One region of the Cupriavidus sp. Met-2 genome, then DNA from elsewhere that is predicted to be linked to it. Evidence: predicted binding sites of a transcription regulator. Region 1 holds the regulator's gene; each other region holds the start of a gene.
What was found. Region 1 encodes FNR, which switches genes on or off when oxygen is low (the NO sensors DNR and NnrR bind a similar motif). Its sites were predicted from a motif close to TTGATNNNNATCAA; they were not measured.
Positions count from the first base shown of each region.

Region 2: WD006_RS25840 (universal stress protein) is a predicted target of FNR. The motif match lies at 2,562-2,575, and genes of this name have one in related genera.
Region 3: WD006_RS13940 (ribonucleoside triphosphate reductase) is a predicted target of FNR. The motif match lies at 1,453-1,466, and genes of this name have one in related genera.
Region 4: WD006_RS22370 (universal stress protein) is a predicted target of FNR. The motif match lies at 1,755-1,768, and genes of this name have one in related genera.

Region 1 is NZ_JBBHZL010000002.1:319,215-323,233, reverse strand. Features, by position in the region: gene ccoG (cytochrome c oxidase accessory protein CcoG) at 1-1,397, shown strand, start outside; gene WD006_RS06745 (membrane protein) at 1,411-1,647, shown strand; gene WD006_RS06740 (hypothetical protein) at 1,644-1,889, shown strand; gene fnr (fumarate/nitrate reduction transcriptional regulator Fnr) at 1,973-2,698, opposite strand; gene WD006_RS06730 (sulfite exporter TauE/SafE family protein) at 2,784-3,551, shown strand.
Region 2 is NZ_JBBHZL010000015.1:96,716-100,734, reverse strand. Features, by position in the region: gene WD006_RS25855 (ABC transporter permease) at 1-86, shown strand, start outside; gene WD006_RS25850 (ABC transporter permease) at 83-865, shown strand; gene WD006_RS25845 (ABC transporter substrate-binding protein) at 862-1,950, shown strand; gene WD006_RS25840 (universal stress protein) at 1,983-2,477, opposite strand; gene WD006_RS25835 (IclR family transcriptional regulator) at 2,772-3,506, shown strand; gene WD006_RS25830 (4'-phosphopantetheinyl transferase family protein) at 3,513-4,019, opposite strand, start outside.
Region 3 is NZ_JBBHZL010000005.1:298,647-302,665, reverse strand. Features, by position in the region: gene WD006_RS13945 (fatty acid--CoA ligase) at 1-1,322, shown strand, start outside; gene WD006_RS13940 (ribonucleoside triphosphate reductase) at 1,533-3,257, shown strand; gene nrdD (anaerobic ribonucleoside-triphosphate reductase) at 3,305-3,496, shown strand; gene WD006_RS13930 (anaerobic ribonucleoside-triphosphate reductase activating protein) at 3,504-4,019, shown strand, end outside.
Region 4 is NZ_JBBHZL010000011.1:202,998-207,016, reverse strand. Features, by position in the region: gene WD006_RS22380 (GlxA family transcriptional regulator) at 1-655, shown strand, start outside; gene WD006_RS22375 (helix-turn-helix domain-containing protein) at 676-1,449, opposite strand; gene WD006_RS22370 (universal stress protein) at 1,850-2,674, shown strand; gene WD006_RS22365 (MBL fold metallo-hydrolase RNA specificity domain-containing protein) at 2,779-4,019, shown strand, end outside.

The DNA of each region.
Region 1 (4,019 bases):
CCGAGGAAGCGCTGTACGAGGTCCGCCGCAAGATCTATCCGCGCTCGACCTCTGGCGCGTTTTCGAGCTGGCGCGTGTGGCTGGTCATCCTGACGCAGTTGATTTACTACGGGACCCCCTGGCTAAAGTGGAATGATCGCCAGGCCGTGCTGTTCGATCTCGGCGCGCGCAAGTTCTACATCTTCGGTCTCGTGCTGTGGCCGCAGGATGTGATCTATCTTGCCGTGCTGCTGGTCATTTCTGCGCTATCGCTATTCCTGTTCACAGCCATCGCCGGACGCCTGTTCTGCGGCTACGCCTGTCCCCAAACGGTCTACACAGAGATATTCATGTGGATCGAGCGACATGTCGAAGGGGATCGCATCGCGCGGATCCGACTCGACGGCGATCCCTGGAGCCTGCGCAAGCTGCGAATCAAGGCGACCAAGCATGTGCTCTGGGTGCTGATCGCACTGTGGACGGGCTTCACGTTTATTGGATATTTCGCGCCGATTCGGGAGCTTGGTAGCGAGGTCCTGCATTTTACGCTCGGACCCTGGCAGAGTTTCTGGATGCTGTTCTACGCGTTTGCGACCTGGGGCAACGCCGGATTCATGCGCGAGCAGGTGTGCAAGTACATGTGCCCCTATGCGCGCTTCCAGAGCGTGATGGTCGACCGCGATACCTATGTCGTGACCTATGACGTGGGTCGTGGGGAGCCGCGTGGTAGCCGTTCCCGCAAGACCGATCGCCATGCCGCTGGCATTGGCGATTGCGTGAATTGCAGTATCTGCGTGCAGGTGTGTCCGACCGGTATCGATATTCGCGATGGCCTCCAGTACGAGTGCATCGGTTGCGGTGCCTGTATCGACGCGTGCAATCTGGTCATGGACAAGATGGAGTACCCGCGCGGACTGATCCGATACACGTCGGAAAATGCGATGCGCAAGTCCCTGTCGACATCCGACGCGCGCAAGCGGCTGCTGCGACCACGCACGATCATCTATACGCTGATCTGGTTGGTTCTGGCGGCGGGCTTCGTCGCGTCGCTGGCAGTGCGGTCGCCGATCAAGGTCGACATCATTCGGGATCGCGGCGCGCTGGGCCGGGAAGTGGAGGGGCGCTGGATCGAGAACGTCTATCGGCTCCAGGTGATCAACACCACGGAAGCGCCGATGCGGATTCGCGTGGAGGCTGAGGGCGACGACCTGACTGGACTGACGGTCGAGTATGACAAGTCCGCCGAGGCCATGCAGCCAACGTCCAACCGGTTGTTGCCGATTCGCATCCGCGTGCCGATCGACGATGCCAAGGAAGGCACGCACAAGATCAACGTAACGGTGACGGCGGAGGGCGAGGACGGCCGAGACGCGCATATCAGGCAATCCACGAGTTTCATTGTTCCCCGCAATCTGTGATGCTGAGGGCGAAATGGCAGCAAACAAGGAGAGCGCAATGACATCCCAACAGTCCAAGCCCTGGTACAGGGAACCGTGGCCGTGGCTTTTGATGAGCGGTCCGTTGCTTGCAATTATTGGCTGCGGCGTGACCATCTGGCTCGCCAACACGCATCCGGATTTGCCGGTTTCCGGCGTGGAGCGTCATGGTCTGGTCGTAGAGAAAACGGGGGCGGAGCATGTAACGTCGCCGGCTGCGAGGCGCCCATGAGACTCCGCTGGCTGATGTGGGTACTTTGGCCGGCGTTTCTGATGGGCGGAGCGGCCACCGCCACCGTATTTTCGGTCGTTGATCCGGGCGATCTCACGTTCTTCGGGCACCAGGTGGAAGCGTCTCGTGAGGCGGTCTACACGATTGGCTTCCTGGTGGCGTGGTTGTTTTGCGCGTTGTCCAGCGGGCTGACGCTATACACCATGCCAACCAAGCTCGAGGAGACCGACGAACTCGAGTAATGGATCGAGTGCTGGTAGAAAGCAGAACGGCCGCACCGGGAACTGAATTCCAGGTGCGGCCGTTTTCCTGGCTAGGACGTTCGTTAGCAGTTTCGGCTATAGACCTGCCTGATGCCTTCCATGTCCACGAGTTTCACGTGTCGTTGGCGAATCTGAATCAGGCCGGCTTCGGCGAATCGAGAGAAGAGCCGACTCACGGTTTCGAGCTTGAGGCCAAGGTAGCTGCCGATTTCTTCGCGGCTCATCCGCAGCACGAACTCGCTCGACGAGTAGCCGCGCATCGACAGGCGCTCCGACATGTTGACGAGAAATGCTGCCAGGCGCTCTTCGGCACGCATCGAGCCAAGAGTGATCAGCATGATCTGGTCCTGCGAGATTTCCTTGCTCATCAGTCGCAGGAACTGTTGCTGGAGCGACGGCAAGGTGCCGGACAGCGATTGCAGGTCATCGAATCGTACGACGCAGACCTCGGTGTCCTCGAGTGCAGTGGCATCGGATGCATGCTGCATCTCGCCGAGGCCGTCGAGTCCGACGACTTCACCGGGTAAATGGAAGCCGGTGATTTGCGTGCGTCCGTCCTCCATGGTCACGTGGGTCTTCAATGTGCCAAAGCGGATCGCATAGACTGCGGTAAGTGGCTCGCCCATGCGATAGAGCGTTTCGCCCTTGTGAACACGAACGCGTTCCTGTACGAGCGTGTCCATCTTTGCGAGGTCCTGTTGCGACATGCCCACGGGAAGGCAAAGCTGGCCCATGGCGCAAGTGGAGCAACGTGGAGACATCTCGGTGACGGGAATGGAGGTAAGCAATTGATGGTGCTCGCATGAATGCGCTTGCGATGGAGGCGCGATGCAGGCATTTTACAGCTTGATGTGACGCAGAAGCGAGGAACAGTTGCCATTTGGTGTGCTATTCAGTGTCTTTACACTTGCATTGCTTGGCGGCGTGCATTGCGCAGCCATGTGTGGAGGAATTGCCATTGCCGTCGAGCAACGGCAGTCCGGGGCGGCTGTCGCGGTCGTTAACGTCGTGCATCGTTCGCGGTTGCACTGGTGGCTGGAACTACTGGTTATGCACGCCGGGCGTCTCACGACCTATGTGCTGCTTGGGGCACTGATGGGGGCGGTGGGCGCGACAGTCTGGAAGCAGGATTACCTGCCAGTGCAGCGCTGGCTCTACGGTGCAGGCAGCCTGTTGCTTGTTCTGACCGGGGTGTGGTTGTTGCGGGGCCGCGTCATGCGGGCAGCGTGGCTCGAACGGCTGGCGGCGCGGGCGGCCTCGTATGTCGTTCAGGGCATCGCGTCGCTGGGTATGCAGATGCCGCTTCGCTTGCGTCGGCACGCGCCCATCATGCGGCGCTATGGGATGGGGTTGGCCTGGGGGCTGGTGCCTTGCGGTATGGTGTACGGCGCACTTGCGCTCGCCTTGTTGGCTGGTAATGCGCCTTCTGGGGCACTTGTCATGGCGGCCTTTGGCATCGGGACGCTGCCGAACCTGCTGGTGATCTCGGGTTTGTCGGGCTACCTGCGGCAACTGTCGCGCCGCCCCAGCGTGCGAGTGGGCGCCGCGCTTATTGTGATCGGTTTTGGGGCGCTGGGTGTCGCACGCGCCGTCTGGCTGCCCGATACGCTGGCCAATCACGGCTTCTGCGTCGTGTTCTAGACTTTTTTGCTGGTTGCAGGGCGGGGCTGGAATGCCATACAATCGCGAAACCACGGTATCGCGCTCCGATGCGCTCGTGGCGTCGCCGGGGCTGCATTCCCGATCTGGGGTGTGTGCCCAGGGGGTCTGGGCAGGTCTGGCTTGCCAGGATCGTCCCCACAGTTCATCCGGTTCACAAGATCTGGTTCCAAAGTCCGATGGGGCTGTGTGGAGAGGTGGCGCCGGTGCCAGGCGAAGTTGCCTGGGCCGATATCGATTGTTTCTTGCCGCCTTGGCGATCTGATTGTCCAGGTGAATGTCCACCCCAAAAGGGAGAGGGTGCGACGCAAGAGGTCCGTTGACTGGCGCAGTCTGTCAGCCCCGGACGATCTCCTGCCGGAACGACCCGGCAATTCGATGCAAAGAAAATGAGGTGCACGGCTGCGCTGCGAAAAGCTGCGAGTTAGCTGCGCGATGAGATGGCGGTGG
Region 2 (4,019 bases), on a different contig from region 1:
CCTCGCAGCGGGGTACGCACAAGTCCGCCCATCGTCCAGCGCAACCCGCGCCGGCCGCCGTGGCCACTGGCAGGAGATCGTCATGAATCGCCCCCGTTGGCCTGTGTGGGTGGCCTGCCTGGGCTGCGCGGTCTATGCGTTCCTGTACCTGCCGTTGCTGATCGTCGTGGCCTACTCGTTCAATGACTCACGCCTGAACGCGGAATGGGACGGCTTCACGCTGCACTGGTATGACGTGCTGGCAAGCGATCCGGACATGCTGGGTGCGGCGTGGAACTCGTTGATGATCGGCGCGATCGCGGCAGGCACGTCATGCGTGCTCGGCACGCTCGCCGCCATCGCGCTGCACCGCTACCGGCCGCCATTGCTGGCTACGCTGGTGCTCGCGCCGATCGCGATGCCCGAGGTATTGATGGGGGTGTCGCTGCTGTTGTTCTTTGTTGCCGTGAATATCGATCTCGGCCTGACAGCCGTGGCGCTGTCGCATATCACGTTCTGCGTCGGCTTCGTTGCCGTGGTGGTGCGTGCCCGGCTCGAAGGGCTCGACGAGAGCCTGATCGACGCCGCCCGCGATCTCGGCGCCTCACCGCTTCAGGCCGGGTGGCATGTCATGCTGCCGCTGATGCTGCCGGGCGTCCTCGCGGGCGCGTTGCTGGCCTTCACCCTGTCGATGGACGACTTCGTCGTGACCTTCTTCACGGCGGGACCCGGCCAACCGACACTGCCGCTGCAGATCTACTCGATGATCCGGATCGCGGTCACGCCGGAAGTGAATGCGATCTCGTCCATCCTCATGATGCTGACACTGGCCGTGTCGCTCACGGCCTATCGCGTTTCGCGCGACGTCTGGAGGGCGCAACTATGAGTCATCGCATATGGACGAAGGTGCGCCATCTGCTGGTGGGCCTGACGCTGATGGGGTGCTTCGGCCTGGCCATGGCCACGGAAGACCTGAACGTATTCACCTGGAACAACGCGCTGTCGCCCGAGACGATTGCCCGATTCGAGTCCGAATGCGCCTGCCACGTGAACCTGACGTACTTCGGTTCGATGGAGGAAGCGCTGGCCAAGCTCGCGGGCGGCGCGCAAGGGTTCGACGTGATATGTCCGAGCAACTACGGCATTCCGGCGCTGATCCGCCTGGGGCTGCTCCGGCCGCTGGACAAGCACGCCATCCCGAATCTTCGCAATATCGACCCGGCGTTCCTGAACACGCCGCTTGACCCGGGCAACGTCTATTCCCTGCCCTACGATTTCACGATCACGCTGGTCGGCTACAACGCCACGCGCCTGCACGATCTGGGGCTCGATGCGTCGTCATGGTCGCTGGTTTTCGACCCGCACATGCTGGAGAAGCTGCGGGGCCGTGTCACCGTGCTGGACGACCCCCGCGAAGTCATCGCGGCTGCGTTGCGCTACAAGGGCCACTCCGGTAATTCGACGGACCCTGCGCAACTGCGCGAAGCCGAGGCGGCCATCCGCGCCGCGCTGCCCTACTGGGCGGCGTTCAACAGCCAGAGCTATATCCGCGAGCTTACGGTCGGCAATATCTGGGTGGTGCTCGGCTATTCGAGCGATGTCTATCAGGCCGGGTTGGACGCGCGCAACACCCACCGGGCTTTCTCGATCACCTCGTCACTGCAGCGCGAGGGCAATGGCATGACCGCCGACAGTTTTGTGGTCACAAAGACGGCGCCGCATCCCGCGCTGGCATACAGGTTCATCAACTTCATGTTGCGCCCCGAAAATGCCGCCGAGATCACCAATGCCATCGGCGCGGGCAATCCAAATGCCGCGGCGCGCGCGTTCATCCGGCCAGACCTGCTGGCCGACCCGGTCATCACGCCGGGCGCCACGCAGCGGCAGCGGCTCGAACAGTTGAACGACCTCGACAGCGGCACGCGGCGGGCGTGGAATCGCGCGTGGACCGACCTCAAGGTCGGCCACTAGCGATTCGATCGGGCAAGGATGGGGATGGGAAATTACGCGGAAGTGGTGCTTTGGCCGGCGGCCACTTCCTCGGCCAGCGGAATGTCGCCACGCACCACCAAGACGGGTACGGAAGCGTGGCGCACCAGGGTTTCGGCCACGCTGCCAAGCACAACGCGCTGCAGCCCGCTCTTGCCGTGGGTGCCGATGACCACCAGGTCAGGCTTGCTGTCCTGGATGTCATGGATCAGCCGGTTCGCAACGTCGCCGAGCGTGGACTTATCGTCGAGCAGCCGCTCGGTGAACTTGATCCCGGCGCGCTCGGCGTGGTGCCGGGCCTTGACGAGCAGCGCATTGCCGGCCGCCACGCGATGCTGGTGCTCCTCCTCCAGTTCTCCACCATGCGCGCGCACCCTAAGGAAACCGTAGTCGATGACATGGATGATCTCGAGATTTGAACCGGTGGCGCGGGCCAGCCGGACGGCTTCGTCCAGCGCGCGGGACGAGCAGTGGCTATCGTCGATCGGGACCATGATGTTGCGATACATGTGGGGCTCCTTTTGGAATGGCAGTCCCCGCCGGGATGGCGGAGATTCTCACACGTCACTCTAAGCGGGGAGGTTGTTGTTGCTTTGATGTAGCGCAAACTCGCTCCAGATCTTAAATCTAGCCGACTCCGGGAACCTGCGCTTGCGGCACTGCAGCCACCCAGCCAGTCACATCGACCGGACATTCGGGCCCGTGCTACAGTCCGCCGGGTATCAGACGCCACATTCAGACGCCCCAAAACTCCGCCCGCCATGCCAGAGCGCCCCGCCCCTTCCGCTGCCAAACCGTCGTCGATGAACGTCAAGACGGCGCTGCGCGTCATCGAAATCATCGAAACGTTCGCACGCGAGCGCCGGGCGTTGTCGCTGTCGGAACTGGCCCGCCTGCTGGCCGTGCCGGCGTCGAGCTGTCTGGCGCTGATCCGCACGCTGACCTCGCTCGGCTATCTCTACGAAACCGCGCGCCGCCAAGGCTACTACCCCACCGGCCGCCTGCTGGCGATGGCGCAGCAGATTGCTCGCCACGATCCGGTGCTGGATCGCGTGCACGGCACGATGAGCGAGTTGCGTGACGCCACCGGCGAAACCATCGTCATCGGCAAACTGCATGAAGGGCAGGCGGTGGTGTATCTGGATGTGCTTGAATCACCACATGCGATTCGATACATCGCCACGGCGGGCGAGCGCCGCGAGCTTCATGCCAATTCGATCGGCAAGGCCCTGCTGGCGGCGATGGACGAGGCCGAACGCGCGACGCTGCTCGCGCACCTGCCCTTCCAGGCGTTCACCTCGCGCACGCTGACCACGCCCGCCGCGCTGGAGGCGGATCTGCAGCAGGCGCGCGAACGCGGCGCTTACGTGAACCTGAGCGAGTCGATGCCCGACGTGGGGGCGCTGGCATGGCCGGTGCGGCTGTCCGGCGAGTGCTACGCAATTTCGATTGCGGGTCCGGTCTACCGGATCGAACCGCACCTCGACCGCTATGCGCCAATGCTGCGCGCCGCCTGTGCGGCACTGGAAAAAACCTGAGCGGAATCAGTCGGCGGCGTCGCGCTCGCGCAGCCGCCAACCGGTGGCATCCGGCAAGCCCAGTCCGTCCACGGGCGCGGAAGCCGCCAACGCCAGCACGGCGTCATCGCGCCGCCAGGTCACCGCATTGGCCTGGGATATCGGCGCCGGCAGCGCCTCCACCACATGTCCCATCATGGTCTGGAACAGGTTGCCACCGTGGCACTTGATCCACGCTTCCTTCAGGGTCCAGAGTTGAAAAAACGCCACGAGACGCGCGTGGGCATCGCTCTCGCGAAGCAGTTCGGGTAGCGCGGCACGCTCGGCCTCCGTCGTGGTGGCTTCGATCAACGTGTCCAGATGCTTGCGCGGCTGCAGATGCTCGATGTCGATGCCAACCGGCACATCGGCCACCGCGCAGGCCAGGTGATCGCCGGAATGGGCAATCGACACGAATACCGGCACGCCCACCGCTCCGCTCGTATGTATCGCCAGTGGCGGCGAATCCTCCGCGGCCGACAGCGCCCACTCGGA
Region 3 (4,019 bases), on a different contig from region 1:
CGGTGAGCTGGCGGCTGGCGGGGCCCGAAATCCAGTACATCGTCTCGCACTGCGACGCGACGCTGGTCTTCGTCGGCCCCGAGTCATCGGCATCGGTTCGCAACCTGCTGCCAGCGCTGCCACTGGTGCGCCGCGCCGTGGCGATGGAGGGCGGGGAGCCAGACTGGCCGGCCTACACGGAATGGCGCGACGCGTGCCCGGATACACCACCGGCGCACGAAGCGAAGCCCGCCGACGTGGTGCTGCAGCTCTACACGTCTGGCACTACCGGACGTCCCAAGGGCGTGATGCTGATGCATCGCAACCTGACCAGTGGTACCGAGATCTCGCTGCGCGAAGGTGCCGACTGGTCGCAATGGAACGACGAAGATGTGTCGCTGGTGGCCATGCCGGTGGCGCATATCGGCGGTTCGGGCTGGGGCGTGCGCGGTGTTCTTGTCGGCTGCAAGGGTGTCGTGGCGCGCGAATTCGATCCGGGCAAGGTGCTCGACTATATCGAGCACGACCGCATCAGCAAGCTGTTCATGGTGCCGGCTGCGATGCAGATCGTGCTGCGTGATCCGCGCGCGCGCCAGGTGGACTATTCACGCCTCAAGCACATGCTGTACGGTTCGTCGCCGATTCCCGCGGCGCTGCTGCGTGAGGGCATGGCGGTGTTTGGCTGCGGCTTCGTGCAGCAGTACGGCATGACGGAGACCACGGGCACGATCGTGGCGCTGCCGCCGGAAGATCATACGCCCGCCGATGTCCCGCGCATGCGCGCCGCCGGCAAGGCCATGCCCGGTAGCGAGGTGGCGGTGGTCGGGCCGGATGGCCAGAGGCTGGCTGCCGGCGAGGTGGGCGAAGTGGTGATCCGCTCGCCGCAGAACATGGCGGGCTACTGGAAGCAGGAGGAAGAGACCGCCCGCACCATCGACGCCGACGGCTGGCTGCGCAGTGGCGATGCTGGCTACATGGACGCGGACGGCTACCTCTATATCCACGACCGGGTCAAGGACATGATCATCAGCGGCGGGGAGAACATCTACCCGGCCGAGGTGGAGAGCGCCATCTACGGCCACCCGGCCGTTGCCGACGTGGCCGTGATCGGTGTGCCGGACGAGCGGTGGGGTGAGGCGGTCAAGGCGATGGTGGTGCTGCGCCCGGGTGTGGCCGCTGACGCCGACAGTATTCTGGGCTGGGCGCGCGAGCGTATCGCGGGTTTCAAGGTGCCCAAGAGCATCGACTTCATCGATGCCATGCCGCGCAATCCGTCGGGCAAGTTGCTGCGTCGGGCGCTACGGGAGCCGTACTGGACGGGCCGCACCCGGCAGGTGAACTAGGCACACGGGGGCTGGGGAAGGGCACATCCGGCGGCAGATGACGCCGGGCGGTCGAGGTCTGGATCGCCTTGCTGGCGAGATCTGCCCGACCCGCCGCCCGATGTGTCGCCCCCCCCAGCGGTGCCGCCATTTGATCTGCCGCAACACTACCTATGGTATCGATATAGATAATCCACCCCATATTTTGTGCGTAAGCACGGGAGGGGTGCGATGCAGCAGAACATCCGGGGCGCGACGACTGTCGACGTCGAGTCGTCTATCAATGAATACCTGGACCGCAAGGACTGGCGGATTCACGCCAACGCCAACCAGGGGTATTCGCTGGGCGGCCTGATCCTCAATGTGGCCGGCAAGGTCACCGCCAACTACTGGCTTTCGCATGTCTACGCGCCCGAGGCCGGCGCCGCGCACCGGGAAGGCGACCTCCATATCCACGATCTCGACATGCTGTCCGGCTATTGCGCCGGCTGGTCGTTGCGCACTCTGCTGCATGAAGGCCTCAACGGCGTGCCGGGCAAGGTGGAAGCCGCGCCGCCGCGGCATATGTCGAGCGCGGTCGGGCAGATCGTGAATTTCCTGGGGACGATGCAGAACGAATGGGCCGGCGCGCAGGCCTTCTCGTCGTTCGACACCTATATGGCGCCCTTCATCCGCAAGGACGCGATGACGTACCCCGAGGTCAGGCAGCACATCCAGGAGCTGATCTATAACCTCAACGTGCCGTCGCGCTGGGGCACGCAGACGCCATTCACAAACCTGACATTCGACTGGACATGTCCCGACGATCTCAAGGAACAGGTGCCCGTCATCGGCGGCGAGGAAATGCCGTTCCGCTATGGCGACCTGCAAGCGGAGATGGACATGATCAACCGTGCGTACATCGAGGTGATGACGCAGGGCGATGCCAAAGGGCGCGTCTTCACGTTCCCGATCCCCACCTACAACATCACGCCGGATTTCCCGTGGGAAAGCGAGAACGCCGCGCGGCTGTTCGAGATGACGGCGAAGTACGGCCTGCCGTACTTCCAGAACTTCGTGAATTCGGACCTGACGCCCAATATGGTCCGGTCCATGTGCTGCCGGTTGCAACTGGATCTGCGTGAATTGCTCAAGCGCGGCAACGGTCTGTTCGGCAGTGCGGAGCAGACCGGGTCCCTGGGTGTGGTCACCATCAACTGCGCGCGACTCGGTTACCTGTATCAAGGCGACGAAGCCGCACTGCTGAACCGGCTCGACTCACTGCTGGACATGGGCCGCGACACGCTGGAGGCCAAGCGCGAGCGTATCCAGCAACTGATGGACGAAGGGCTGTTCCCCTACACGAAGCGCTACCTGGGCACACTGCGCAATCATTTCTCGACGCTTGGCGTGAACGGCATCAACGAGATGATCCGCAATTTCTCGGGCGATGCGTACGACATCACTACGGAAGCCGGGCACGCGATGGCGATGCGTCTGCTGGACCATGTACGCGGGCGGATCGTCGAATTCCAGGAAGCCACGGGCCACATGTACAACCTGGAGGCAACGCCAGCGGAAGGCACCACGTATCGCTTCGCGCGTGAAGACCGCAAGCGCTGGCCCGACATCCTGCAGGCCGGCACGGCCGATCAGCCCTACTACACGAACTCGTCGCAGTTGCCCGTCGGCTTTACCGACGATCCATTCGAGGCGCTGGCGCGTCAGGAATCCCTGCAATCGAAGTACACCGGGGGCACGGTCCTGCATCTCTACATGGGCGAGCGCCTGTCGAGCGGGGAGGCCTGCAAGCGGATGGTGCGTCGCGCGCTGGAGTCGTTCCGGCTGCCTTACATCACGATCACGCCGACGTTCTCCGTCTGCCCCAAGCACGGCTATCTGGCCGGCGAACACCGCTTCTGCCCGAAGTGCGACGAGGACATTCTCGCGCGCAAACGCGCCGCGCTGGCGGCGTGAGGTTTCCCGATTTTCAACCCGACGTTTCGCACATGAGGAGCAACGCCATGACTGATCTCGCTGTCGCCCGCCATTTCTCGATCGAACCCGCACTGGCACTCAAGGACGACGAGCGCCAACCCTGCGAAGTCTGGACCCGCGTGATGGGCTACCACCGTCCGGTGGCGAGCTTCAATACCGGCAAGAAGGGCGAGCATGCCGAGCGCACGTTTTTCGATGAGATCCGCTGCGCGGCCTGAGCCCATTGTGGCAGACCTGAAAGTCGGCGGCTTCACGCCGCTGACCAGCATCGACTTTCCCGGGCGGCTGGCCGCCGTGGTGTTCTGCCAGGGGTGCCCCTGGCGTTGCGACTACTGCCACAACCCGCACCTGATCCCGGTCGCCAGCCCGTCCGCGCGGGTCTGGGAAGACGTGCTGGCATTCCTGGCGCGGCGGCGCGGCCTGCTGGATGGCGTGGTGTTCTCCGGCGGAGAGCCCACGCTGCAGGCCGCGCTACCGGCCGCCATGCGCGACGTGCGGCAACTGGGTTTCGAGGTCGCCCTGCACACGGCCGGCATGTATCCGGACCGCCTGGAGGCCGCGCTGCCATGGGTCGACTGGGTTGGCTTCGATATCAAGGCGCCCGCGCACCGCTACGACCACGTGACCGGCACGCCCGGAAGCGCCACACGCGTGATGGACTCGCTGGCGCGTCTGGTGGCAAGCGGTGTCGCCTATGAATGTCGTACGACCTGGGACCCCGAGCTATTCGATGAGGCCGAT
Region 4 (4,019 bases), on a different contig from region 1:
CGCGCGCCGGACGGCGTCGATTTGCACGGGGGCGTTCATTCTGGCGGAAGCCGGTCTGCTCGATGGCCGACGCGCGACCACGCACTGGGCCTTCGCGCGCGACATGAAACGGCTCCATCCGGACATCAAGGTGGAGGACGATCGCATCTACATCGTCGATGGCGCGATCTGGACGTCGGCGGGCATGACGGCCGGCCTGGATCTGGCGCTTGCCATGGTCGAGAAGGATCTGGGCGCGGACATCGCGCGGTCGGTCGCCCACAAGCTGGTGATGCACCAGCGGCGCTCGGGTGGACAGTCACAGCACTCGGAGCTACTGGATATGGCGCCGAAATCCGACCGTATCCAGAGTGCGCTGGATTACGCGCGCAAGAACCTGAGCCAGGCACTGACGGTGGAGGAACTGGCGGAGACGGTGCATCTGAGCCCACGCCAGTTCAGCCGCGTGTTCACCGCGGAGACCGGGCAGTCGCCGGCCAAGGCGATCGAGAATCTGAGGCTGGAAGCGGCGCGGCTGATGATCGAACAGAGTCGCCACCCGTTGGAAGTCGTGGCGCGGGAGGCCGGCTTTCGAGACCGGCGCCATATGCGCGAGGCGTTCCTGCGGGGGTTCGGCGTGCCGCCGCAGGCGGTGCGGCGGGAGGCCCGTGAGTAGCAGGCGCTGGTGCCAGCGGCTCAGATGGCCGCGAGCGCCTCGATATCGAACAGTTCGATGCGCTTGCCATCCACGCGGATCAGGCCTTCGCGCTGGAAGCGGGAGAACGTGCGGCTGACCGTTTCGAGCTTGATGCCGAGGTAGCTGCCGATTTCCTCGCGGGTCATGCGCAGCGTGAAGTCGCGCGAAGCATAGCCGCGTTCCTGCAGGCGACACGACACGTTGATCAGGAATGCCGCTACACGCTGTTCCGAAGTCATGCCCGACAGCAGGATCATCTGCTTGGACTCGCGCAGGATCTCGCGGCTCAGCATCCGGTGGAAATGCTGTTGCACGCTCTTGACGTCGCGGCACAGTCCTTCGAGCGGTGAGAACGGCAGCACGCAGACGGCACTGTCTTCGAGCGCAATCGCGTCGCAGTCATACTCGCCTTCGCCAATCGCCCCAAGGCCGACCGTTTCTCCCGGCAGGAAGAAGCCGGTGACGTGCTCATGGCCGCCAGCGTGGGTGGCCACGGTCTTCAGCGATCCCGACCGGACGGTGTAGAGGTTCTGGAATTTGTCGCCGGAGCGGTACAGGTATTCGCCACGATGCACCATGCGCCAGTGGCTGACCACGGCTTCCAGTTGCGGAAGCTCCTCCGGTTCGAGAGACGAGGCGATGCAGAGGCGGCGCAGGCCGCAATCCATGCAGCGCGCCTGGAAATGCCGCGTCGTGCTCGGCGCGTGCGCATGTCCGGTGCATTCCCCATCCATTCCTGCTTCGACGGTTGCCCCCTCTACCACTTCATACATGATGCTCTCCCCTGGGGCCGTCAGGCGTTCACCGCCAAATCAAGGTTCTTTGATCTGAATAACTCCCCATCTGCGCGGAAGTATGCCTTGTGATCGGAAAGGCTGAAATCAGCGTCGGCTGATACCTGTGTCAGGGTCTGGAGTGCGCGTGTAAGGGTTACCTGACAGGTCGGGCATTACCTACGTGCAGCACAGGTGCTCCCGATAGCCGAGGCAAGGTAGTTCGCCTTCGATTGAGTCCTCCTTCAGACGGTTGATTGCCGCGACTTGTACCGACAATGTTTGGTTTCCTGGCCGTCATGTATTTGACTTGAGGCAAGCGCGGAGCATCTTTGGCGATTAAAGTGCACAAGACGGTATCCATTCTTGCCGCCCGATCGCCCCCTTGCCTGGAGCCCCCATGGATTTCAAGACCATTCTCGTCGATCTTGCCGCTGATCCGGCGCGCGATGCGCGTCTGGATGCCGCGCTGACGCTGGCGTCGCTGTTCACCGCCCGGGTCGTCGGACTGACCGCCACTGGCACCTTGCTGGATCCATTCCGGAGCGCCGGCGAGGAGACCGCGCGTTATCAGCAGATGCGCGCCGACATGCTGCGCAACCTGAAACAGGCCGATGCCGCTGCGCTCGATGCGGCAGTGGCGCGACGTGGGCGGGGCATCGAGATTTCACACGTGGTGGTCGAGCAGGAGGCGGGCTGGGCGCTGACCTCGCGCGGTGTCAGCAGCGATCTGATTCTGCCGGCGCCGCCGTCGCTGGCGCAAGATACGCCGGCGCTGATGGCCACTTCCGCCGAGTATGTGCTGCTGAACTCTGGCCGTCCGATTCTGGTGATGCCACCTGGCGGCAGCCTGGTGCCGGGCGGCACCGTCGTGGTGGCCTGGGACGGGCGGCGCGAAGCCGCGCGCGCTATGAGAGATGCGTTGCCGCTGCTGGCACTGGCATCGCGTGTGATCCTGCAGGTGGTGCTCAGCGGCGCGGGGCCGAACGAGCATGGCGCGGCCGAGGCCGTGCGCTGGCTGGCCGATCACGGCGTCAGCGCTTCGCTGCGTATCGACGAGGCCGCGTCGCCAGCTGACAGCCTGATGCGCGTGACGCGCAACGAGGCAGCCGATCTGCTGGTGACCGGCGGCTACGGCCACTCGCGGCTCGGCGAACTCGTGATGGGCGGAACCACGCGCACGCTGCTGCGCAACGCACCGGTGCCGCTGCTGATGTCGCATTGAAGCGCGTGATACGTACTGTTTTGCCATCGTTTCAAAGCCAGTGAACGGCTACGGCAATACTGACAACACCGCCACTGACGACGCCAACACCAACATCACAGACCATGCACATCCAGTTCCTTGGGGCAACGGACACCGTGACCGGTTCGCGCTTTCTGCTCGACACCGGAGAAGCGCGGGTGCTGATCGACTGCGGACTGTTTCAGGGCTACAAGGCCCTGCGGCTACGTAACTGGGATCGCTTTCCGATCAGCCCGGACAGTCTCGATGCCGTGGTGTTGACACATGCGCATATCGACCACAGCGGCTATCTGCCCCTGTTGGTGAAACGCGGTTACAAGGGGCGCGTGCACTGTACGACGGGAACGTCGGAGCTTTGCGGCCTGCTGCTGCCGGACAGCGCCCATCTGGCGGAAGAAGACGCCAACTATGCCAACCGCAAGGGGTATTCGCGTCATCAACCGGCGCTGCCGCTCTATACCGTGGCGGATGCCATGCATGCGCTGGAATATCTGAAGCCCGCGCCTTACAGCAAGCGGGTGACAATCGCACGCGGTGTGGAAGCGGAGTTTCATCGCGCGGGCCATATTCTTGGCTCGTCCAGCGTGACGATCCATGCCAAGGGCCGGCGCATCCTGTTCTCCGGCGACCTCGGCCCGCAGGACGACATGCTGATGCGGCCGCCGGAGCCGCCCACCGCGGCGGATTACCTCATCGTGGAATCGACTTACGGTGACCGCCTGCACCCGGAGGGCGATCCCATCGAACTGCTGGCCGATATCATCCGCAAGACCGTTGCCCGGGGCGGCAGCGTGATCATTCCCGTCTTTGCGGTTGGGCGCGCCCAGTTGCTGCTGTATTGCCTCTACCGCCTGCGCCAGCGACGGCGCTTTCCCGATGTGCCCATCTATCTGAACAGCCCGATGGCCATCGAAGCCACGCGGATTCTCAGCGAGCACACGGACGAACTGCGCCTCGACCCCGAAACGTGCGCGGCTGCTTGTTCGGTGGCGATTCCGACCCGGAGCATGGAGGAGTCGATCCGCATCAACCGGCTGGATCAGCCGAAGATCATCCTGGCCGGTAGCGGAATGCTGACGGGCGGGCGCGTGGTGCATCACCTTGAGTCGTTCGGGCAGGACCCGCGCAGCACTTTCCTGCTGGTGGGGTTCCAGGCGGCGGGAACGCGGGGGGCGGCGTTGGCGTCCGGCCAGCGCACATTGCGTATGCACGGGCGCGAAGTCGAGCTGCGTGCTTCAGTCGAACAGATCCGCCATTTCTCGGCACATGCCGATGCGGATGGGCTGATGGACTGGATGAGTGCCATCGGGACGCCGCCACGGCA